DNA from 2 places in the Diaphorobacter sp. genome. Region 1 is predicted to be linked to the other one. Evidence: riboswitches for the same ligand, from Rfam matches in the RefSeq annotation. Region 1 holds a riboswitch; the other holds the start of a gene.

Region 1 (11,324 bases):
ACTGCCACAACGACCTGGGCATGGCGGTAGCCAACTCGCTGGCGGGTGTGAAGATTGGCGGCGCGCGCCAGGTGGAATGCACGATCAACGGCCTGGGCGAGCGCGCGGGCAATTGCTCCCTGGAAGAAATCGTCATGGCCGTGAAAACGCGGCGCGATTACTTTGGGCTGGACGTCGGCATCGACACCCGGCAGATCGTGCCGGCCAGCCGCATGGTCAGCCAGACCACCGGCTTCGTCGTGCAGCCCAATAAGGCCGTGGTAGGGGCCAATGCGTTTGCGCACGCCTCGGGCATCCACCAGGACGGCGTGCTGAAGGCACGCGACACCTACGAGATCATGCGCGCCGAAGACGTGGGCTGGAGCGCCAACAAGATCGTGCTGGGCAAGCTCAGCGGGCGCAATGCGTTCAAGCAGCGCCTGCAAGATCTGGGCGTGCAGCTGGAAAGTGAAGGCGAGATCAATGTGGCCTTCGCCCGGTTCAAGGAACTGGCCGACCGCAAGAGCGAGATTTTTGACGAGGACATCCTGGCGCTGGTCAACGACGAGAGCGTCACTAGCGAAAAAGAGCACTTCGGCTTCGTGTCCCTGGCGCAGCACAGCGAAACCGGCGAGAGCCCCGAGGCCACCATCGTTTTCACCGTGGGCGGTAAAGAGGTCAAAAGTACCTCTGAGGGCAATGGCCCGGTGGATGCATCGCTCAAGGCCATTGAAGGCCGGGTGCAAAGCGGTGCCGAGATGGTGCTGTATTCGGTCAATGCCATCAGCGGGTCAACCGAAAGCCAGGGAGAGGTCACAGTGCGGCTGCAAAGCGCAGGTCGGGTGGTCAATGGCGTGGGGGCAGACCCCGACATCGTCGTCGCATCCGCCAAGGCCTATCTGAATGCGCTCAACAAGTTACAGAGTAAAGCCGAACGGGTGGCAGCGCAGGGCTGAGCACGCAAACTACAATTAAGACAGTTTTTAAAAGAGTCGTGCAAGATATTGATCTTGCGCGACTTTTTTGGGTTCTATACACTGTCACACAGTTTTTGCTGCTTGGAGCAATTGATGCACATGCGTTTTCGCATCGTCTCCCGTATTTCTTATGCCATGGCCGTGATGGCCGTTGGCTTTGCCTTGGCGTCGCCCGGTTTACATGCTGCCGAGCGCAAGCAGGTCGCAAGCAAAAAACAGGCGGCCTCTGCCGTCGCCAAGCGCACAGAAGCCAAATCGGCACAGAGGGCTTCCCGCAAAGCGGCGCCTGCCAAGGCGACCCGCATGGCCGCGCGCAGTGCCCGCGCTCCCGTGCGCGCTGCGGCTGCACCGGCGCGGTTGTCGTTCGGCCAGCTGGCGGGGCTGCACGAGGTGAGCGATCCGCTGGATCTCAAATCCAGCGTCGCCCTGGTGATCGACCAGGACACCAAAGAGGTTCTGCTCAGCAAGAATGACCACGCCGTGCTGCCGATTGCGTCGCTGACCAAACTCATGACCGGCCTGATCATCTCCGAGGCACGCCTGGACATGAACGAGAGCATCACCATCACCCAGGACGATGTGGACACTGAAAAAGGTAGTAGTTCGCGCCTGAGGGTGGGCGCCACGCTGACGCGCGGCGAACTGCTGCACCTGGCGCTGATGTCCAGCGAAAACCGTGCGGCCCATGCACTGGGGCGCACCTTTCCCGGCGGCATGGATGCTTTTGTGCAGCGCATGAATTTCAAGGCCAAGGTGCTCGGCATGACCGACACCAGGTACGTTGAACCCACCGGCCTGTCCAGCAGCAATCAGTCCAGCGCCCACGATCTGGCCACCCTGGTCAACGTGGCGCACGCCGATCCGCTGCTGCGCGAGCTTTCCACCTCGCCCAGCCATGAGGTGGCAGTAGGTGAAAGGGTGCTTCAGTACAACAACACCAATAGGCTCGTCAAAAGCCCCGCATGGGATATCGGCCTGCAAAAGACAGGCTACATCTCCGAGGCCGGCCGTTGCCTGGTGATGCAGGCCGAGGTGGCTGGGCGCAAGCTGATCATGGTGTTTCTGGACTCTGCCGGCAAATTCAGCCGTCTGGCCGATGCGGAGCGCGTGCGTTCCTGGGTGGAGCGACTGCCGTCAGGGGGTAGCGCATTGTTGCCATCCGGCGGGCGGCCCCGTAGCTGACGGCCTTGTGATGGCTAGGCTTTCTCCGGCCCGTTGAGTGCCGTGCGCAGGCCGGTCGAATAGCCTAGTGCCAGCGATATCTCATTGGCGGCTGCCTGCAGTTTGGGCAGCCAGCCGTCGTCGAGGCGATCGGCTGGTGCCGAGATGGACAGCCCGGCCACCAACTGCCCCTGGTCATCAAACACCCCGGCAGCCATGCAGCGCACGCCTAGCTCGAGTTCTTCGTTGTCGCGCGCCACTCCGTATTGCCGCGCCTTGCCCAGTTCACGCTCCAGGATGGGCAGTTGCGTGATGCTGTTGCGTGTGTGCCCCGGCAATCCGGTGCGTGTGGCGTAGGCACGTACGCGCTGCGGATCATCTGCTGCCAGGAACAGCTTGCCGGTCGATGTCAGATGCAGCGGCGCATGCCCGCCGATGGCGCGCACCACCTGCATGCCCGAACGCTCGCTGTAGGCGCGCTCGACATACACGATCTCGTCACCCTGGCGAACGCTGAGATTGACCGGCTGCTGGATCAGCTTGTGCAACTGGCGCATGGGCGCAATGGCGGCGTCGCGTACGGACAGGCGTGCCTTGACCAGGTTGCCCAGCTCCAGCAGTCGCATACCCAGGCGGTAGCTGCCGGCCTCAGGGCGATCCACGAAACGGCCAATGGTCAGGTCGTTGAGGATACGGTGTGCGGTGGACGGATGCAGGCCGGTTCTCTCGCTGATTTCCTTGAGAGAGATGGATTCTTCCCGCGAGGCCAGCACGTCGATCAGCTGGAACATGCGCTCCAGCACCTGAACGCTGGGCTTGGCGGGGGCATCCTGATGGCTTTTCTTCATGGCGATGGGAGGGCTTCCTCAAAACTCTGCATTTTAGGTAACGAAAATTTCCGGCGCAGTACGGTCGGCGGACGGGCGGAGACCGTCGCCGTCGACTGCACATGGGCCGTAGCGCACCGAGTCTTGCCAGTTTTTGACCCGATTGCAGGGTGGGGTCGCGAGTGCTGGCAACCCCGTCGGGGCGGGCCGGAGAGACGTTGCTGATGTTTCGGACAGCACGGAACACTGCGCCCGGGTGATGACGCGCTGGCGCGGTCACCCGCTCTCAGTCCTCCCGGTGCGTCAAGCTCAGGCCGATGGCGCCGCGCCGGCGCAGCCAGGGGCTGGGGCGGTAGCGCGTGTCGCCGTACACGGTCTGCATGTTGAACAGCACTTCCAGAATGTTGGTCGGCCCCCAGCGGTCGCCCATGGCCAGCGGGCCCAGAGGGTAACCCAGGCCCAGTGTGACGGCGGTCTCAAGATCCTTGGGGCTGCAGATGCCTTGCTGGCAGATGTCGGCCGCGATGTTGACGATGGTGGCCACCACGCGTTGCGTGACAAAGCCGCCTGAGTCGCGGATCACGCTCACGGCCTTGCCGTCGCGCGCGAACAGCGCGTGCGCGGCATCGCGCATGTCGGCTCGCGTGGCGGGGTTGGTAGCCAGCACGCGCCGGCGCGTGGCAGCGTCGTCTATCAGCATGTCGATGCCGATGGTGCGCGCGGGATCCAGGCGTTCCACCACGGCGACGGTGGTCACGTCAAAACCCAGCGGGGCGACCAGCGTGAGCGCATTGGCCGAGGCAGAGGTGCCTGTTTCGATGGTTGCGCCCAGGTTTTTCAGCAGCTGGTACAGCTCTGCACGCCGCGCGGCTCGCGTGGACACCCACACCGGGGGCAGGCTGGAGACTTCGGGCACCGGCGGCTCTGGCGCCACCTGGGCCGCACCATCCACGTAGCGGTAAAAGCCCTCGCCCGACTTGCGGCCCAGCAGACCGCCGGCCAGGCGTTGCGCGGTGATGACGTTGGGGCGAAAGCGCGGCTCGTCGTAATACTGGCGGTAAATGGACTCCATCACCGGGTGCGACACATCCAGCCCCGTCAGATCCAGCAGTTCGAAAGGCCCAAGCTTGAAACCCACCTGGTCGCGCAGGATGCGATCCACGGTGGCGAAGTCGGCCACGCCCTCGCTGACGATGCGCAGGGCCTCGGTGCCAAAGCCTCTGCCCGCGTGGTTGACGATGAAACCCGGAGTGTCCTGCGCCATGACGGGGGTGTGGCCCATGGCGCGGGCATAGTCGGCCAGCACATTGCAGACGCGGGCGTCGGTGCGCAGCCCGGCTACCACCTCCACCACCTTCATGAGCGGAACAGGGTTGAAAAAATGAAAGCCTGCCACGCGCTGCGGGTGCTGCAGCGGCGCAGCCACCGCCGTGATCGACAGCGACGAGGTATTGCTGGCCAGTACCGCCTGGGGTGAAACGATGGATTCGAGCTGCCGCAACAGATCCTGCTTGGCATCCAGCTGCTCGACGATGGCCTCCACCACCATGTCGCAGTGCGCCAGCTCATGCAGCGATGCCACCGGCACCAGCCGGTCGTGCAAGCCGGGCACCAGCGAAGCATCAAGGCGGCCTTTGTCTGCCAGCCGCTGCCATTGGTGGTGGATATGAGACTTTGCCGCATCAGCAGCGCCGCCGTGCGTGTCGAATAAATGGACTTTGCTGCCGGCTTGCGCTGCGATCTGTGCAATGCCACGGCCCATGGCGCCTGTGCCGACGACGCCTATCGATGTAAATACTTGATTCATGGCGAAATTATCCCTGTATCGTTTGCCGTGGGACTACGGAATGTTTATGTCAGAATTAATAAACAAGCTGAAATGGTTGTGAATATGCGTAACGTACTTCTGGGCATCTGGCTCGGTGCGGCGACCTGCGGCGCGCAGGCGGTGTCGCTGGGCGCGAGCCACGGCACGGTGGTACTGGGGTCCACCATTGATCTCGCTTTCGAGGTGCGTCCCGACGCCGATACCAGCTTGTCGGCTTCTTGCATTTCGGTGAGTCTGGTCTCCGGGGCTACGCCGATTTCTGATACCCGCGTTCATGTCACTCCCATGGAGAGCGGGCGGACGCCCCTGATACGCGTGCAGGCCTTCGTGCCGGTCGATGAGCCCATTTTGACCGCCACCGTGGCCGTCGGCTGCACCGGGCGCGTCTCTCGTGTTTACACCTTCCTCGCCGACCTGCCGACGGCGGTGCCTGCTCAAACGCAGTCTCCCATCGATGTGTCTCGCCTCGGCGCCAGCAACCTGCCCAGCCGCGATGACCGGGCATTGGCCCTTGATGCAGTTGCCGGCGCGGCTGCGGGCGGCACAGTGCCCGATGCTCGAGCACGCCAGCGCCGTGCATCCGCGCGCGCTATTGCCTCCGCCGTCGATTCGGGGCAGGCGGCCGCGCCCCGCAACACCAGGCCCGTTGCCGTGCCGCGCAAGCCGCGCACGGTCGATGCGGCTGCTGCTGGGCGCAACAAGGCGTCCGCGTCCGCCTCCGCAACGCCAATCGCAGCAAAAACTGCGGCAGCAGACACTTCCAGCCCGCGCCTGGTCATGGAGCCGCTGGATTTGTGGGGCGATGCACCAACCCAATTGCAACTGACGCGCGAACAGCCGCAGATGTCGGTGCGTCCCTCCGATGCCCAGCGTGCCGAATCGGCTGCGCTGTGGCAGGCACTCAACATGCCTGTTGCGGATGTGCAGCAATTTGAAGAACGTCTGAAAAAGCTGGAGACCGATGCGCAAGACCAGCGCAGGCAGCTCGATGCCGAGCGCGCGGTGGCGGCCGAATTGCGCCAGAAGCTGGAACAAGTGCAAGCAAGCAGCTTTTCTGCCACTTTGGTGTATGCGCTGGCGGGGCTGCTGCTGTCGGCGCTGGCGGGTATTGCCTGGCTGCTGCTGCGTACGCGCAATGAGGCGGCAGAGGCGTGGCGCAACTCGGTTGCGCTCACCGCCGAGCCTCACAGCACTGGTGCCGCACCGCAGCACTCGGGCGATGTGCATGACTGGCTGGCCGAGCCCGACGCGCCAGCCCCGTCACAGCCTGCCGATGCGGCAATCTCTGGTGCGCCTGCTTCATCGACCTCGGCGGCACCTTTTGCTGAAACCTCTGCAGGTTTTGCCGAAACCTTTCCTGCGCAGACGCCGGATGTGTTCGCGCGACAGGCAGTTAACTCTGGCGCAGTAGATTGGGGTGCAGGCGCCAAGGCGCTGCAGATATTGCCGGCCGAGGCCATGTTCGACATTCAGCAGCAGGCAGAGTTTTTCACCTCGATCGGTGAGCATGAGCAGGCCATTGCGGTGCTGCGCAAGTGCATCGCCGAGAAGGGCGAGGCCGCGCCTTTGGCTTACCGAGACCTTCTGCACCTTTTTTATGTGCTGGGCCGCACCGACAGCTTCAACCAGCTGCGCGACGAGGTTCACGCACTGTTCAACACCCGCGTGCCGGAATTTTCCAGGTTTCACCAGTGGGGGCACGGTCTGGAGGACTACCCCGAGGCGCTGGCGCAGATCGAAGCCTTATGGACGTCGCCCGAGGTTCTGGACTTGCTCGACGGCTTTCTGTTTCTGCGTGGCAAGGCCCCCGACGTGGCGCGTTTCGATCCGGCCGCCATCGACGACTTGCTATTGCTGCAGTCCATTGCACAGACCACGCCTGCACACCAGCGCGGCGCGCCGCCTCCACGGGCGCGCACCACGCCGCGGGCGCAAACAGTGCAACAACCAGCCCCAGCCATGGCAGCGCCCGAGTTCGATCTTGGCCCGCTGGACTTGCAGTTGCCTGTGGACGAGCCGGCGCGGCGGCCCGCAGCAAATCAGGCACCGCAAGACACACTCGACCTGGATTTGTCCGACCCCCAGCACCGGTTGACCGTTGACCTTTCAATTGCACCCGCCACGGCACCAGATGCTGCGGATGCCTCGGTGGCTCTGGACTTGGAACTGCAGCAGATCGACAAGAAGCGGCCGTAATCCGAATTGACCGGCAGGTGCGGTTTCGGTGCGTCGATTTTTGCCACTCTTCGTCGCATTTCGTCAGCGTTTTGCGCGGCTCCATCGACTCAAAACTGCCTCGCAACTGTCCTGGCTTCTGCCCAAGCCCGGATGGGTATTCCGGGTTCAACCCGAACGGCTGCGGCGCGGGTTGGGTTCCGGGATGCGGTTATGGCTTCAAGGCAGCCATCAGTTGTGCCGCTGCGGCCTCGGGCTGCTTGTCATTGACCAGGGCTCGCACCACGGCAATCGATCCCACGCCTGTGGAGAGTACCTGGGCAAACTGTGGCAGGCCGATGCCGCCTATGGCCACCAGCGGGTAGCCGCGCATCAGCCGCGTGTAGGCCGCCAGCCGTGCCACGCCCTGGGGTACCGTGGCCATTTTCTTGAGCGTTGTGGGGAACACCGCACCCATTGCGATGTAGCTGGGGCAGGCGGCATCGGCGCGCACCATTTCGGCATAGCCATGCGTGCTCACACCCAGGCGCAGGCCGCACGCGCGCAGGGCGTGCAAATCTTCGGGGTGCAGCGCGTCCAGGTCTTCCTGCCCCAGGTGCACGCCGTAGGCGCCGGCGTCGATGGCCTCGCGCCAATGGTCGTTGATGAACAGTAGCGCGGGTGTGCCTCGCACTGCCTGAACCGCCGCGCGTACCTCGCGTGCGATGGCGCCGGGGTCGTCGCTTTTGAAACGCAGCTGCACCGTAGGCACGCCGGCACGCGCCATGCGGCCCACCCATTGGGCATCGGGCAGCACCGCGTAAAGCCCAAGGCGGCTGGGGCAGGGCGCGAAGGGCCGTGCATGGGGCCTTGGCTGCAGTCCAAAGTCCGCCGGTTCGTCCGGCCAGTGCGCGGGGTCGAATCGGCCCAAGCGCAGCGTCTGCGCGGCCCATGCACGGGCCAGGCAATCGGCGTCATGGGCGATGAACCCCAGGGCGCTGCAGGCGGCCAGCGCCGCGCGGTACACCGGGTCTGCCGAGTCCGTGGTCGGCACCAGCTGGGCGGGAAAGTCGGCAAATGCTGCCGCATGGTGGTGGCGGATGGCGTGCTCCATATCGGCCGGTCCGGGCAAGGGCGCTGCGATGTGCGTCATGCTCAGTCCTGCGCGTGGTGCCAGAAGGGCGTGCCCAGCACGGGCGTGCTGGGCTGCGCTGCTTCTTGCGGCGTCATGGCTCCCGCCACGCGGGCGGCGCGGCCAGCGGCCACCGCATCGGCAAAGGCACCGGCCATCTGCACGGGGTCGGTCGCCAGGGCCACGGCGGTGTTGAGCAGCACGCCGTCATAACCCCATTCCATGACCTGGCAGGCATGCGACGGCAGGCCCAGTCCTGCGTCCACCAGCAGCGGTACATCCAGACGCTCGCGCAGCAGCTGCAGGCCGTAGGGGTTGACGGGGCCGCGGCCGGTGCCGATGGGCGCCGCCCAGGGCATGACGGCCTGGCAGCCCACGTCCACCAGGCGCTGGCACAGCACCAGGTCTTCGGTGCAATAGGGCAGTACGTAAAAGCCTTCGCGTATCAGTTGCTCGGCGCCCTGTACCAGGTTCAGCGTGTCGGGCTGCAGCGTGTAGTCGTCGCCGATCAGCTCCAGCTTGATCCAGGGCGTGCCGAACACCTCGCGCGCCATGTGGGCGGTGGTGATGGCTTCTTGCAGGCTGTGGCAACCCGCGGTGTTGGGCAGCACGGGCACCTGCAGGCGCTTGAGCAGCTCCCAGAAGCTGCTGCCCGACTCGGCCGGGTTGCTGCCCTGGCGGCGCAGCGACGCGGTGACCATGGCAGGGCGGGCGCGTTGCACTGCGGCTTCGAGCACGGCGGGCGAGGGATAGCGGGCGGTGCCCAGCAGCAGGCGGCTTTGGAAGGCCTGGCCGTAGAGCACCAGTGTGTCGGACGGGGATGCAAGACTGTTCATGGGCAAACTCGGGGTCAGCCGCCGGTGACCGGCGCAATGATTTCGATCTGGTCGCCGGGCTGCAGCGCGTGCGCTGCGTAGCGGGCGTTGGGCACAAATTGCAGGTTGACGGCCACGGCGAATGGGGGCTTGGGCGCCAGATGGGCCACGGCGTCGGCGACGGTGGCGCCCTCGGGCAAGTCCACGGCTTTCTGGTTGATGGATACGTTCATGGTTGTGGCGCAGCTTCGCGCTCGAGCTGCAGCAAAAGGTCGAACTGTGGGGCGAGCGCGGATTGTCCGGTGTTCAGCACCTGCATCACCACATCGAGCATGGCCGGCGCGATCATGAAGCCGTGGCGGTACAGGCCGTTGACCTCCAGCACGCGCTCGTGCACCAGGCGCACGGCGGGCAGGTTGTCGGGCAGGGTGGGGCGGCACTGCACGGCAATCTCCAGGATGCGCGCCTCGCCAAAACCGGGATGCACGGCGTAGGCAGCGCTCAGCAGCTCCAGGGTGGAGCGCACGCTGGCGGGCGACATGTCGTCGGACTCGATCTCGGTGGCGCCAATGACGAACACATGGTTTTCCTTGGGCGCGATGTAGATCGGGTAGCGCGGGTGCACCAGCCGCGTGGGGCGCTGCAGCGTCACGTCGGGGGCATGCAGGCGCACCACCTCGCCGCGCAGCCCGCGCAGCTGCGGCCATTGGCCGCGCGCGCCCAGGCCGCGGCAGTCCAGCACCCAGTCAGGCTGGCTGGGGCTGCCGGGGGCAAAGTCGGCCGGCGCGCGCGCGCTGTTCCAGTGCGTGACCACGCCCAGCTGCTGCATGCTGCTGGCCAGCACGGCCAGCAGCTGGCGGTTGTCCAGCTGACCCTCGCCCGGCAGGTACAGGCCCTGGTGAAAGCGCTGCGCCACGGCGGGCTCCAGGGTGGCGACACCGGCGCTGTCCAGGGCCTGCATGTGCGGCAAGTCCGGTATCCGCTCTTGCGTCTGCTCCAGCTTCAGGCGCAGGCGCGCGGCTTCGGGCGCGTCCTGACGGTGCCACAGGATCAGCGTGCCGTTGTGCTGCAGGTACACGGGCGCGGCCAGTTGCGCGATCAGCTGGGGCCAGCGGGTCAGGGAATGCATGCCCATGCGCACCACGCCGGGCTCGGTCACCGCGGACTCGGCCAGCGGCGCCAGCATGGCCGCGGCCACCCTGGCGGCGGCGCTTTCTGCATCGGGGCTGCCGGCTTCAAACACCTCGACCTTGTGGCCCAGGCGCGCAAGCTCCACGGCCAGCAGGCGCCCCATGAGGCCCGCGCCGAGGATGGTGATGTGGGAGGGTGAGCGAAGGGTGGGAAAGGAATGCATCGTGTATCAAAGCCCCGGCAAGCCAAACAAGAAGGACAAAACCGGGGCGTGACACCACTGTGCAGAAACTCCCCACGCCAGCATGACCTGGATCGGGTGCAGAGGGTATTTCTCAGTCGCCCGCCTTGATTTGCAGCGGGGACACCCCTGTTTCGTCCGTGGCGGGCATTACAGCACAAGGGCCGAGCCCCTGTTGTTGACGTGGCGCAGGCTCCCGCATGGTTGGCGTGCCGGCGGCCCGCAGGCATGTTGGCCGATAATTTTTGCCATGAACCAACACACACCTATGCCCGGCGGCACCCGGCGTTACGCGCGCGTGCTGACCATTGCGGGCTCGGACAGCGGCGGCGGCGCCGGCATTCAGGCCGACCTGAAAACCTTCTGCGCGCTGGGCTGCTACGGCATGACGGCCATCACCGCCATCACGGCGCAAAACACGCGCGGCGTGACCGGCATCCATGGCATACCACCCGACATGCTGCGTGCGCAGATCGATGCCGTGGTCGAGGACATTGGCGTGGATGCCGTCAAGATCGGCATGCTGCACTCGCCCGAGGTGGTGCAGGTGGTGGCCGATGCGATTCGCCGCTACAGCCTGCCCCATGTGGTGCTGGACCCGGTCATGGTGGCGACCAGCGGCGACCGGCTGATTGCCCAGGAGACTGTCGGCACGCTGGTGCGCGATTTATTTCCGCTCGCCTTGGTGGTCACCCCCAATCTGGATGAGGCGGGCTGGCTGCTGGGCCGCACGATTGCCGACGAAGGCGCGCTGGACGCGGCCGCGTCCGACCTGCTGGCGCTGGGCGCGCGCGCCGTGTTGCTCAAGGGAGGCCATCTGCCGGGCGACCGCGTGGTGGATGCGCTGGCGCTGCCCGGCGGTGAGCGCCACCATCTGCAGTCGGCACGTATCGCCACCCGCAACGGCCACGGCACGGGCTGCACCCTGTCATCGGCCATTGCGGCGCACCTGGCGCTGGGTCAGCCGCTGGTGCGGGCAGTGCAACTGGCGCGCCAGTACATCCTGGGCGCCATTGCCGCCGGGGCCGACGTGCGCACTGGCCACGGCCCCGGGCCGCTCAACCATGGCTATGCTCCGG
Region 2 (11,324 bases), on a different contig from region 1:
AACGCCCGCCCGCGCAAGCGCTACATCAGCCCCGCCACGCGCGAGGAGGTCTATGCCATCTATTACGACGCGCTGCGCCGCAAGGTGGAAGACAAGGGCACGCAGAACTTCCCGGAACAAGGCGGCCAGAAGCTGTACGGCGAGCTGATCATGATCGTCACCGTCAACCACGACGGCCAGGTGCTGGCCACCGAGGTGGTGCAGGGCTCGGGCAACCGCCTGCTGGACAGCCGCGCCGAGGCCATCGCCCGCGCCGCGGGGCCGTTTGGCCACTTCGGCCCGGCGATGCGCGCCAAGGCCGACCAGATTGCCGTGGTCTCGCGCTTCAAGTTCACGCGAGACCAGACCCTGCAGACCGACGTGCGCTGATGACCCCCCTCACCGATCTCTACTGCGTGATGGGCAACCCCATCGCCCACAGCCGCTCGCCCTGGATTCATGAACGCTTTGCCCAGCTGACGGGCCAGGCCCTGCATTACGAGCGCCGGCAGGTGGCACTGGACGGCTTTGCCCAGGCGCTGCACGACTTCGCAGCGCAGGGCGGGCGCGGCTGCAACATCACCGTGCCTTTCAAGCTGCAGGCCGCGCAACTGGCCACCACCCGCAGCGAGCGCGTGCAACTGGCCGGCGCGGCCAATACGCTGGTTTTTGACGACGGTGGCCGCATCCACGCCGACAACACCGACGGACTGGGCCTGGTGGCCGACATTACCCAAGGCGCGGGCGTGCCCCTGGCCGGGCGCGACGTGCTGCTGGTGGGCGCGGGCGGCGCCGCGGCCGGCGTGCTGGGCCCGCTGCTGCAGCAGCAGCCCCGGCGCGTGGCCGTGGTCAACCGCACGGCCGGGCGCGCGCACGCGCTGGTCGCCAGCCATGCGGCGCTGGCCATGCTACAAAAAACTGAGCTACTGGCGCTTGACATACAAGCGCCAGAGGCAGATTTTGATGTCATCATCAACGCCACCGCCAGCAGCCTGGAAGGCAGCCCGGCACCCGTGCCCGCCAGCGTGCTGCGCCCCGGCAGCCTGGCCTACGACATGATGTACGGCCCCGCAGCGCAAGGCTTTCTGGACTGGGCCACGGCCCACGGCGCCACCGCGCGCGACGGACTGGGCATGCTGGTAGAGCAGGCGGCCGAGGCCTTCCAGCTGTGGCGCGGCGTGCGCCCGCCGTCGGCCCAGGTGCTGCAGGAGCTGCGTACGGCCATCGCTGCGGGGGCCTGAAATGAAACATTCCCCTGAGCGGCTGCGCCGCTGGCCTGCGTTGCGCCAGTTGCATGGGTCGCACGTCGTGCAACGCGTGGTGAAAAACTGAAATGCGCCCCCTGCTGCGCTGGATCGCCCTGGTGGCGCTGGCACTGCTGGCGCTGCAGCTGTTTTTTGTGGCGCGCATCGCGGCCATGGTGGTCATCAACCCTGAATCCACCACCTTCCAGCGTTCGGAAGCCTGGGCACAAATCGCCCAGGGTGGCGGTCTGCGCTGGCGCCAGCAGTGGGTGCCGTACGCGCAGATCTCCGACCACCTCAAGCGCGCCGTGGTCGCGGCAGAGGACGACAACTTCGTCAACCACGACGGCGTGGACTGGGACGCGATCGAAAAAGCCTGGGAGCGCAACGCCCGCGCCGAAGCCCAGGCCGCCAGCCGCCCCACCGCCCGCGCGCCGCGCATCCGCGGCGGCAGCACCATCACCCAGCAGCTGGCCAAGAACCTGCTGCTGTCGGGCGAGCGCAACCTGGTGCGCAAGGGGCAAGAGTTTGTGCTGACCCTGGCGCTGGAGCAGCTGCTGCCCAAGCAGCGCATCCTGGAGATCTACCTGAACAACGTGGAATGGGGCGCGGGCGTGTTCGGCGCCGAGGCCGCAGCCCGGCACTACTTTGGCAAAAGCGCCCGCCAGCTCACCGCGCCCGAGGCCGCCCGCCTGGCCGTGATGCTGCCCGCGCCCAAGCGCTACGAGAAAACGCCCGGCTCCGCCTATCTGGCAGGCCGCACGCGGGCGCTGCTGGCGCGCATGGGGCGCAGCGAGCTGCCATGAGCGGCTCACACTACGGTTTTGAAACAGAATCGATCCCAAGCCAGTAAAGACAAGCGTGAGCAGCTATTGAAAAGAGAGCAATGAGAATCCTTGGCATCGACCCCGGACTGCAGACCACGGGCTTTGGCGTGGTGGACGTGGACGGCCATCGCCTGCGCTATGTGGCCAGCGGCACCATCCGCACGACAGGGCGTGCCTCGGGCCTCGCATTGGGGGATCTGCCGGGTCGGCTCAAGGTGCTGTTTGACGGCATCAGCGAGGTTGCGGCGCGCTACCAGCCCGGCGCGGCGGCGGTGGAGATTGTGTTTGTCAACGTCAACCCGCAGTCCACGCTGCTGCTGGGCCAGGCGCGCGGCGCGGCGCTGACCGCGCTGGTCAATGCCAACCTGCCGGTGGCCGAATACACCGCCCTGCAAATGAAAAAAGCCGTGGTGGGCCACGGCCGCGCGGCCAAGAGCCAGGTGCAGGAAATGGTGCGCCGCCTGCTGGAGCTGCCCGGCCTGCCGGGCACCGACGCCGCAGACGCCCTGGGCCTGGCCATTACCCACGCCCACGCGGGCGCAGCCATGGCCCGCGTGGGCGAGGTGACGCAACTGGCGCGGCGCCAGCACGCCATGTACAAGGGCGGGCGCAGTTATTGAATAAGGACACCCCCCTGTGCGACTGCGTCGCTTCCCCCCGCTCTCGCATTGCTGCGCAATGCGGGCAGGTGGACGCCACCAGCGCGGCGGGGCGGCCCTTGCGCGGTGGCTCTCGCCTGGGTCGCGCCAGTGTCATGCGGTGCGCGCAGCGCCACGGAAAACGGGGGGTGAGCCATTGACCCAACCCTTGGTTTTCAGCTGGCGGGGTGAATGGGCACGTACAGCTCGCCGCCCGTGCGGTTGAACTCCTGGGCCTTGGCCTGCAGGCCCTCTTGTAGCGCTTGCGCCTCGGCCACGCCCTTGGCGGCGGCAAAGTCACGCACTTCCTGCGTGATCTTCATCGAGCAGAACTTGGGCCCGCACATGCTGCAAAAGTGCGCCACCTTGGCCGAGTCTTTGGGCAGGGTCTCGTCGTGGTATTGCTGCGCAGTCTCGGGGTCCAGACCCAGGTTGAACTGGTCTTGCCAGCGGAAGTCAAAGCGCGCCTGGCTCAGCGCATCGTCGCGCGCGCGCGCGCCCGGGTGGCCCTTGGCCACGTCGGCCGCATGGGCTGCGATCCTGTAGGCGATGATGCCCTGCTTGACGTCATCGCGGTCGGGCAGGCCCAGGTGCTCCTTGGGCGTGACGTAGCACAGCATGGCCGTGCCCATCCAGCCAATCATCGCGGCGCCAATGGCGCTGGCGATGTGGTCGTAGCCGGGGGCGATGTCGATGGTCAGCGGGCCCAGGGTGTAGAACGGTGCCTCGTGGCAGGTCTTGAGCTGCTCGGTCATGTTGGCCTGGATCATGTGCATGGGCACGTGGCCGGGGCCTTCGATCATGGTCTGCACGTCGTGCTTCCAGGCGATTTGCGTCAGCTCGCCCAGGGTGTGCAGCTCGGCAAACTGCGCCTCGTCGTTGGCATCGGACGCGCAGCCGGGGCGCAGGCCGTCGCCCAGGCTGAACGACACGTCGTACGCCTTCATGATGTCGCAGATGTCCTCGAAGTGCTCGTACAAAAAACTCTCGCGGTGGTGCGCCATGCACCACTTGGCCATGATGGAGCCGCCGCGCGAGACGATGCCGGTGCGGCGGTTGGCCGTGAGGTGGATGTAGGCCAGACGCACGCCGGCGTGGATGGTGAAGTAGTCCACGCCCTGCTCGGCCTGCTCGACCAGGGTGTCGCGGAAGATCTCCCAGGTCAGGTCCTCGGCAATGCCGCCCACCTTTTCCAGCGCCTGGTAGATGGGCACCGTGCCAATCGGCACGGGCGAGTTGCGCACGATCCAGTCGCGCGTGGTGTGGATGTTCTTGCCGGTGGACAGGTCCATCACGTTGTCCGCGCCCCAGCGGATGGCCCAGACGAGCTTTTCCACCTCTTCCTCGATGCTGGAGGTGACGGCCGAGTTGCCGATGTTGGCGTTGATCTTGACCTTGAAGTTGCGCCCGATGGCCATGGGCTCCACCTCGGGGTGGTTGATGTTGGCCGGGATGATGGCGCGGCCGCGCGCCACCTCGTCGCGCACGAACTCGGGCGTGATGATCTTGGGGATGCTGGCGCCCATCGGGTTGCCGGCCAGGCGCTGCTCGCGCGCGGCGTCCTGCTGGTATTGCGCCATCCATTCGCGGCGGCCGTTTTCGCGCAGGGCCACGTATTCCATTTCGGGGGTGATGATGCCGCGCTTGGCGTAGTGCATTTGCGTGACGTTGGCGCCGCTCCTGGCGCGCAAGGGCTGGCGTTGCAGGGCAGCGGCTTCGGCACGCAGCTGGGCCAGCCGGTCGCCGTCCTCGGCCTTCTGGCCGTCGTCCAGCGCCTTGCGCACGCGGCCCTCGTAGCTTTCGGTGTCGCCTCGCGCGGCGATCCATTCGCCGCGCACGCTGGCCAGGCCCTTGCGCACGTCGATCTGCACGGCAGGGTCGGTGTAGGGGCCAGAGGTGTCATAGACGCTGACCACCTCGCCGTTGGTGAGCTGGATATCCCGCACGGGCACACGCAGGCCGGGATGGTTGCCCGTGAGGTAGGACTTGGTGGAGGCGGGAAACGGTTCGCGCGTGAGGGCCAGCAGGCTGGCGAACTTGTCGGGGGCATTCATGGCGGGCAGCTCCTTCATCAGGGATGGATGGAATTGCTCCGCTATCGATCGCATGGCAAAAGCCTGAGCGCCCCCTGGCGGGTGCGCGCGGCCCTCTCCCCATTCGACTGCAGCTCTTCTTACGCTGGCATTACCCAGATCAAGTTCGCGGTTCCGGCGGTCAGGTCCGCCATCTCAGCACGCCCAGAAAATCATTTCTACGTGCACCCCGGAGCGGGGGCGAGTATAGGTGACTTGACGCGCGGCAAGCGCTACAGCACACGCTCCAGGATAAGCACCAGAAAAAACATGAACGCCGCAATGACCGTCCATTTGAGGATCACCAGGCCAAAGCGCTTGTAGCGCTGCTGGCCGGTTGCGACAAAGAAGGCAAACGACACGCCCGCCGCAATCAGCAGCAGCATCACGGCCCAGCGGAAGATCAGCATGTCACCACGCCCGCACGGGCTGCGCAAAGCCCGCGGGTGCCTGGCGCTCATTGTCAAAGCTCACCACCTCCCACGCGTCAGGCTGTGACAGCAGCTCGCGCAGCAGCTGGTTGTTCATGGCGTGGCCGGACCGGAAGGCGCTGTAGGCCGCCAGCAGCGGCTTGCCCACAAGGTACAGGTCGCCAATGGCGTCGAGAATCTTGTGCCGGGCAAACTCTGCGTCGTAGCGCAGGCCGTCGGAATTGAGCACCTTGTAGTCGTCCATGACGATGGCGTTGTCCAGCCCGCCGCCCAGCGCCAGGCCGCTGGAGCGCAGGGCCTCCACGTCCTTGGTGAAGCCGAAGGTGCGCGCGCGGGCGATGTCGCGCGCGTAGTTGCCCTCGCCAAAGTCGAACTCCACGCTTTGCCCCGTGGAATCGACGGCCGGGTGGGCAAAGTCGATGTCAAAGCGCAGCTTGAAGCCGTGGTAGGGCTCCAGGCGCGCCCACTTGAGTTGCTGGCCCTCGCCCTGGCGCACTTCCACCGTGCGCTTCACGCGGATGAAGCGCTTGGGCGCGTTTTGCAGCTCCACGCCCGCGCTTTGCAGCAGGAACACGAACGATGCCGAGGAGCCGTCGAGGATGGGCACTTCTTCGGCGGTGATGTCGATGTAGAGGTTGTCCAGCCCCAGCCCGGCGCAGGCCGACATGAGGTGCTCCACCGTATGCACCTTGGCGCCCCCTGCGCCGATGGTCGAGGCCATGCGCGTATCGACCACGGCGGTGGCGTTGATGGGGATGTCCACGGGCTCGGGCAGATCCACGCGGCGAAACACAATGCCCGTGTCCGCCGCAGCGGGGCGCAACGTCAGTTCGACCCGCTGGCCGCTGTGCAGGCCCACGCCCACGGCGCGGGTCAGGGTTTTGATGGTGCGTTGCTGGAGCATCGGGGCATTTTAGTGGCCCGGTCTCAAAGTGAGCGCCCATGTTCCTCTATGACCTTCATAGAAAAACAAAGTGCCTGAAACCGGCGCGGCGCACGCCGAAGATGCCGCGCAAGGGCCGCCCCGCCGCGCTGGCGTCATCCCCCTTCCCTGAGCGCGCAGCGCGCAAAGGGATGGGGGAAGCGGCGAAGCCGCTCAGGGGGAAGTGCCGAATCAGTCAGCCTGCCGACGCAAAAAGGCCGGAATCTCCAGATCGTCCATGCCGCCCGACGACAGGGCATCGACACGCGCTGCGGCCTGGGTGCGGTTGGTGCGCCAGACGCTGGGCACGGCCATGCTGCCGTAGTCGGTCTGGGCCGTGCCGCCCACCATGCCGCCTGGCACACCCAGCGCAGCACCGGCCGCAGGCATCTGGTAGGCCACGTTGTCGGTGCCGGTGCGCAAGCTGCCCTGCACCACCTGCATGGTCTGGCGGCGCGCGCCCTGGCGCGACAGGCCCGTGGCCACCACCGTCACGCGGATGTCTTCGCCCAGGCTGTCGTCATAGGCGGCGCCGAAGATGACATGCGCATCCGGCGAGGCGTAGGCGTTGATGGTGTTCATCGCCTGGCGCGACTCGGACAGCTTCAGGCTGCCCTTGCTGGCCGTCACCAGCACCAGCACGCCCTTGGCGCCCGACAGGTCGATTCCCTCCAGCAGCGGGCAGGCGATGGCCTGCTCGGCGGCAATGCGGGCGCGGTCGGGGCCGCTGGCGGTGGCCGTGCCCATCATGGCCTTGCCGGGCTCGCCCATCACGGTGCGCACGTCTTCAAAGTCCACGTTCACCTGGCCGTACTCGTTGATGATCTCGGCGATGCCGCCCACGGCGTTCTTGAGCACGTCGTTGGCGTGCGCGAAGGCTTCGTCCTGGGTGATGTCGTCGCCCAGCACCTCAAGCAGCTTTTCGTTGAGCACGACGATCAGCGAATCGACGTTGGCTTCCAGCTCGGCCAGTCCCTCGTCGGCGTTCTTCATGCGGCGGCCACCCTCCCAGTCGAAGGGCTTGGTGACCACGCCCACGGTGAGGATGCCCATTTCCTTGGCGATGCGCGCAATCACAGGCGCCGCGCCGGTGCCGGTGCCGCCGCCCATGCCGGCGGTGATGAACAGCATGTGCGCGCCCTGGATCGCCTGGCGGATGTCGGTTTCGGCGGCCTCTGCGGCTTCGCGGGCCATGGCCGGCTTGCTGCCTGCGCCCAGGCCACTGCCACCCAGCTGGATGATGCGGTGCGCCGCGCTGCGCGTGAGCGCCTGCGCGTCGGTGTTGGCGCAGACGAATTCCACGCCCTGCACGCAGCGCGAAATCATGTGCTCGACAGCGTTGCCGCCGCCGCCGCCGACACCGATCACCTTGATCTGCGTGCCCTGGTTGAACTCTTCGGACTCGATCATTTCGATGGTCATGATGGTGCTCCTGAAACTACTGGGTGATTTGCAATTGCTGAAAAAAGGGGAAATCGTTGGTATGGCGCGGGTTGCGCGCCAGGTGGCGGCCCGGTGCTTTGCCACCGGCCGCGGGGTCTGGGGTGCGGGCTGGCGCGGGCCATCCAAAGGCATGGGTAGTTCATGTCAGAAGTTCCCCACGATGAAGTCCTTGAAGCGGCCGAAAGCGGTCTTCACCGAGCCGCTTTTCTGCGCCACCTTGAAGCCGCGCAGGCGCGCCTGGCGCGCCTCTTCCAGCAGGCCCATGACGGTGGCCGCACGCGGCTGGGCGATCATGTCGGCCAGCGCCCCCGAATACTTGGGCAGGCCGCGGCGCACGGGCTTGAGGAAGATGTCCTCGCCCAGCTCCACCATGCCCGGCATGACCGAGCTGCCGCCCGTCAGCACGATGCCCGACGACAGCACCTCTTCGTAACCGGACTCGCGGATCACCTGCTGCACCAGCGAGAAGATCTCTTCCACCCGCGGCTCGATCACGCCGGCCAGCGCCTGCTTGCTGAGCATGCGCGGGTTGCGGTCGCCCAGGCCGGGCACTTCCACCTGCGCCTCGGGGTCGGCCAGCAGCTGCTTGGCGTAGCCGCTTTCCACCTTGATGTCCTCGGCGTCCTTGGTCGGCGTGCGCAGCGCCATGGCGATGTCGCTGGTGATCAGGTCGCCGGCAATCGGGATCACGGCCGTGTGGCGGATCGCGCCGCCGGTGAAGATGGCCACATCAGTGGTGCCCGCGCCGATGTCCACCACGGCCACGCCCAGCTCGCGCTCGTCGTCGGTCAGCACGGCCTGGCTGCTGGCCAGCGGGTTGAGCAGCAGCTGCTCCACGTCCAGCCCGCAGCGGCGCACGCATTTGATGATGTTCTCGGCCGCGCTCTGCGCGCCGGTGACGATGTGGATCTTGGCCTCCAGGCGGATGCCGCTCATGCCGATGGGCTCCTTCACGTCCTGCCCGTCGATCACGAACTCCTGCGGCGCCACCAGCAGCAGGCGTTGGTCGCTGGAGATGTTGATGGCCTTGGCCGTCTCCAGCACGCGCGCCACGTCGGTCGGCGTGACCTCCTTGTCCTTGACGGCCACCATGCCGCTGGAGTTGAGGCCGCGGATATGGCTGCCCGTGATGCCGGTGTACACCCGCTGGATCTTGCAGTCGGCCATCAGCTCGGCCTCTTTCAGCGCCTGCTGGATGCTTTGCACCGTGGCGTCGATGTTGACCACCACGCCGCGCTTGAGGCCGTTGCTGGGCGCCACGCCCAGGCCCGCCAGCTTCAGCTCGCCACCGGGCAGCACCTCGGCGACGACCGCCATGACTTTGGCGGTGCCGATGTCCAGCCCCACGACCACATCTTTGTACTCTCTTGCCATAGTTTTCAGTCCTCCCCTCGGGTGTTGTGTCCCGCCAATTTGGCTTTTGCCTCCGTGCGCGCTGCGGCTGCCTTGCGGGCTGCCTGGTCGGCGGCTTTTTGTGCGGCTTTTTGTGCGGCCTTTTCTGCCGCTTTCGCTGCCGCTTTCTCTGCCGCCGCCCGCAGCGCCTCGTTGGCCACCGTGGTCACGCCGCGCAGGCGCAGCGCGTAACCGCTTTCATGGCGCAGGTCGGCGTACTCCAGCGCATCCACGCGCCGGCCCTGCTGCTGCGCCACGGCAGGCAGGGTGTTGACCAGCCGGCGCACGCGCTCCAGCAGCACCTCGGGGGTGCCGCTGCCCAGTTCCAGCACGGCGGCGTTTTCCAGCGTGACGCGCCAGCCGCCGTTGTCTTTGAGCTCCAGCGTGTCGATCCCCGAGCCCAGCGGCGCCAGCGCTGGCATCAGGCGCTGGTACATCTGCAGGATCTCGGCCGAGCGCTGCGGCACACCCACCAGGCGCGGCAGGCGGCCTTGCTCCAGATCACCGGCATCGGCCTCAAATACCTCGCCGTGGCTGTTGACCAACATGTCGCTGCCCTCACTGCCCTCGGCGCCCCAGAAGGCCACTACGTCATGCTCTTGCAGCTGCACGCGCAGGCTGGCGGGAAACTCGCGGCGCACCTGGGCGCTGCGCACCCAGGGCACCTGCTCGAAGGCGTGGCGCGCAGCCTGCAGGTCGATGGTGAAGAAATTGCCCTCCAGCTGCGGCGCCACGTTGGCGCGCAGGCTGATGGCGCTGGTGTGCACCGGGTCGCCCTCCACGGCGATCTGCCGTATGGCAAACACCGGGTGGCGCAGCAGCCAGCTCCCGCCCGCCACCAGCACGCCCACGGCGCAGCCGATGAACAAGACCGTGGCGGTCATGTTCATCAGGCGCACGTCCAGGGGTGCGGGCAGCGTGGCGGTCGTCATGGCTGCTCCTGCCCTCCTGCCGCGCCGGCGCGGCCCTGCAGCGCGTCCAGCGAGGCGCTGGCCAGGATGCGCAGGCACAGGTCGGGGTAGCTGATGCCGCTGGCCTGGGCCGACATGGGCACCAGCGAATGCCCGGTCATGCCGGGCGAGGTGTTGATTTCCAGCAAAAAGGGCTGGCGGTCGCTCTTGCGGATCATGATGTCCGCACGCGCCCAGCCGCGGCAGCCCAGCGTGCGGTAGGCGTGCACGACGATGCGCTGGATCTCGCGCTCCTCGGCCTCGCTCAGTCCGCTGGGGCAGTGGTACTGGGTGGCGTCGGCAAAGTATTTGTTCTGGTAGTCGTAGTTGCCCTCGGGCGCCACGATGCGGATCACCGGCAGCGCGCGCGCCTCGCCGCCCTGACCCAGCACCGGGCAGGTGGTCTCGTCACCGTCGATGAACTGCTCGCACAGCACCTCGGGGTCGTGCTGCGCGGCCAGCAGGTAGGCCTGCTCGCACTGGCCCAGCGAGGTCACCTTGGTCAGACCGATGGTGGAGCCCTCGCGCGAGGGCTTGACGATCATGGGCGTGCCCAGCTCTTGAAAGGCCTGCGCCGTCTCGGCACTGCTGGCCACCAGGCGCCAGTCGGGCGTGGGCAGGCCCTCGAAGCGCCAGATGCGCTTGGTCATGATCTTGTCCATGGCGATGCTGGAGGCCATCACGCCGGAGCCGGTGTAGGGAATGCCCAGCAGTTCCAGCGCGCCCTGCACCGTGCCGTCTTCGCCGTGGCGGCCGTGCAGCGCGATGAAGCAGCGGGTGTAGCCGTGGGTTTTCAGCTCGGACAGGTCACTGTGCGCCGGATCGAACGCATGGGCATCCACCCCGCGCGAGCGCAGCGCCTGCAGCACGCCGCCGCCGGACATCAGCGACACCTCGCGCTCGGCCGAGGTGCCGCCCATCAGCACGGCCACCTTGCCCAGCGCCTTCACATCAATGTTTTGGTCATTTTGGATCATAGCGCCCGTCCTTCCTGCGCTAGCAGCTCACTTTTTTGTAGCAACTCAACCACCTTGGCGGGCACGCCGCCGATGGAGCCCGCGCCCATGCACAGCACCACGTCGCCGCCCCGCGCGCCGGTGGCGATGCGCTGGGGCATGTCGGCCACGTTGTCGATGAACACCGGCTCGACCAGCCCCGCCACGCGCAGCGCGCGCGCCAGCGACCGGCCATCGGCGGCGACGATGGGCGCCTCGCCAGCGGCATAGACCTCGGTCAGCAGTACGGCATCGGCCGTGCCGAGCACTTTCACAAAATCTTCGAAACAGTCGCGCGTGCGGCTGTAGCGGTGCGGCTGGAAGGCCAGCACCAGGCGCCGGCCCGGGTAGGCGCCGCGCGCTGCGGCCAGGGTGGCGGCCATCTCGACGGGGTGGTGGCCGTAGTCCTCGATGAGGGTGAACTGCCCGCC

What was found. A riboswitch is a leader RNA that binds a small molecule or an ion and turns the genes downstream of it on or off. The one in region 1 is predicted to bind thiamine pyrophosphate.
Region 2: another riboswitch for thiamine pyrophosphate. It lies ahead of thiC (phosphomethylpyrimidine synthase ThiC); the one in region 1 lies ahead of AB7E35_RS04000 (FAD-dependent oxidoreductase).

What each region holds. Positions count from the first base shown of each region.
Region 1 covers NZ_JBFWLZ010000006.1:95,094-106,417, forward strand. Annotated here, with positions in the region: gene AB7E35_RS03960 (2-isopropylmalate synthase) at 1-935, shown strand, start outside; gene AB7E35_RS03965 (D-alanyl-D-alanine carboxypeptidase family protein) at 1,050-2,138, shown strand; gene AB7E35_RS03970 (IclR family transcriptional regulator) at 2,153-2,965, opposite strand; gene AB7E35_RS03975 (3-hydroxyacyl-CoA dehydrogenase) at 3,231-4,751, opposite strand; gene AB7E35_RS03980 (type IV pilus assembly protein FimV) at 4,836-6,968, shown strand; gene AB7E35_RS03985 (thiamine phosphate synthase) at 7,159-8,079, opposite strand; gene AB7E35_RS03990 (thiazole synthase) at 8,082-8,894, opposite strand; gene thiS (sulfur carrier protein ThiS) at 8,909-9,106, opposite strand; gene AB7E35_RS04000 (FAD-dependent oxidoreductase) at 9,103-10,227, opposite strand; TPP riboswitch at 10,280-10,386, opposite strand; gene thiD (bifunctional hydroxymethylpyrimidine kinase/phosphomethylpyrimidine kinase) at 10,496-11,324, shown strand, end outside.
Region 2 covers NZ_JBFWLZ010000009.1:22,181-33,504, reverse strand. Annotated here, with positions in the region: gene AB7E35_RS05145 (energy transducer TonB) at 1-369, shown strand, start outside; gene aroE (shikimate dehydrogenase) at 369-1,220, shown strand; gene mtgA (monofunctional biosynthetic peptidoglycan transglycosylase) at 1,313-2,029, shown strand; gene ruvC (crossover junction endodeoxyribonuclease RuvC) at 2,110-2,670, shown strand; gene thiC (phosphomethylpyrimidine synthase ThiC) at 2,865-4,742, opposite strand; TPP riboswitch at 4,842-4,963, opposite strand; gene AB7E35_RS05120 (hypothetical protein) at 4,994-5,170, opposite strand; gene lpxC (UDP-3-O-acyl-N-acetylglucosamine deacetylase) at 5,172-6,095, opposite strand; gene ftsZ (cell division protein FtsZ) at 6,306-7,535, opposite strand; gene ftsA (cell division protein FtsA) at 7,701-8,930, opposite strand; gene AB7E35_RS05100 (cell division protein FtsQ/DivIB) at 8,936-9,880, opposite strand; gene AB7E35_RS05095 (D-alanine--D-alanine ligase) at 9,877-10,875, opposite strand; gene murC (UDP-N-acetylmuramate--L-alanine ligase) at 10,872-11,324, opposite strand, start outside.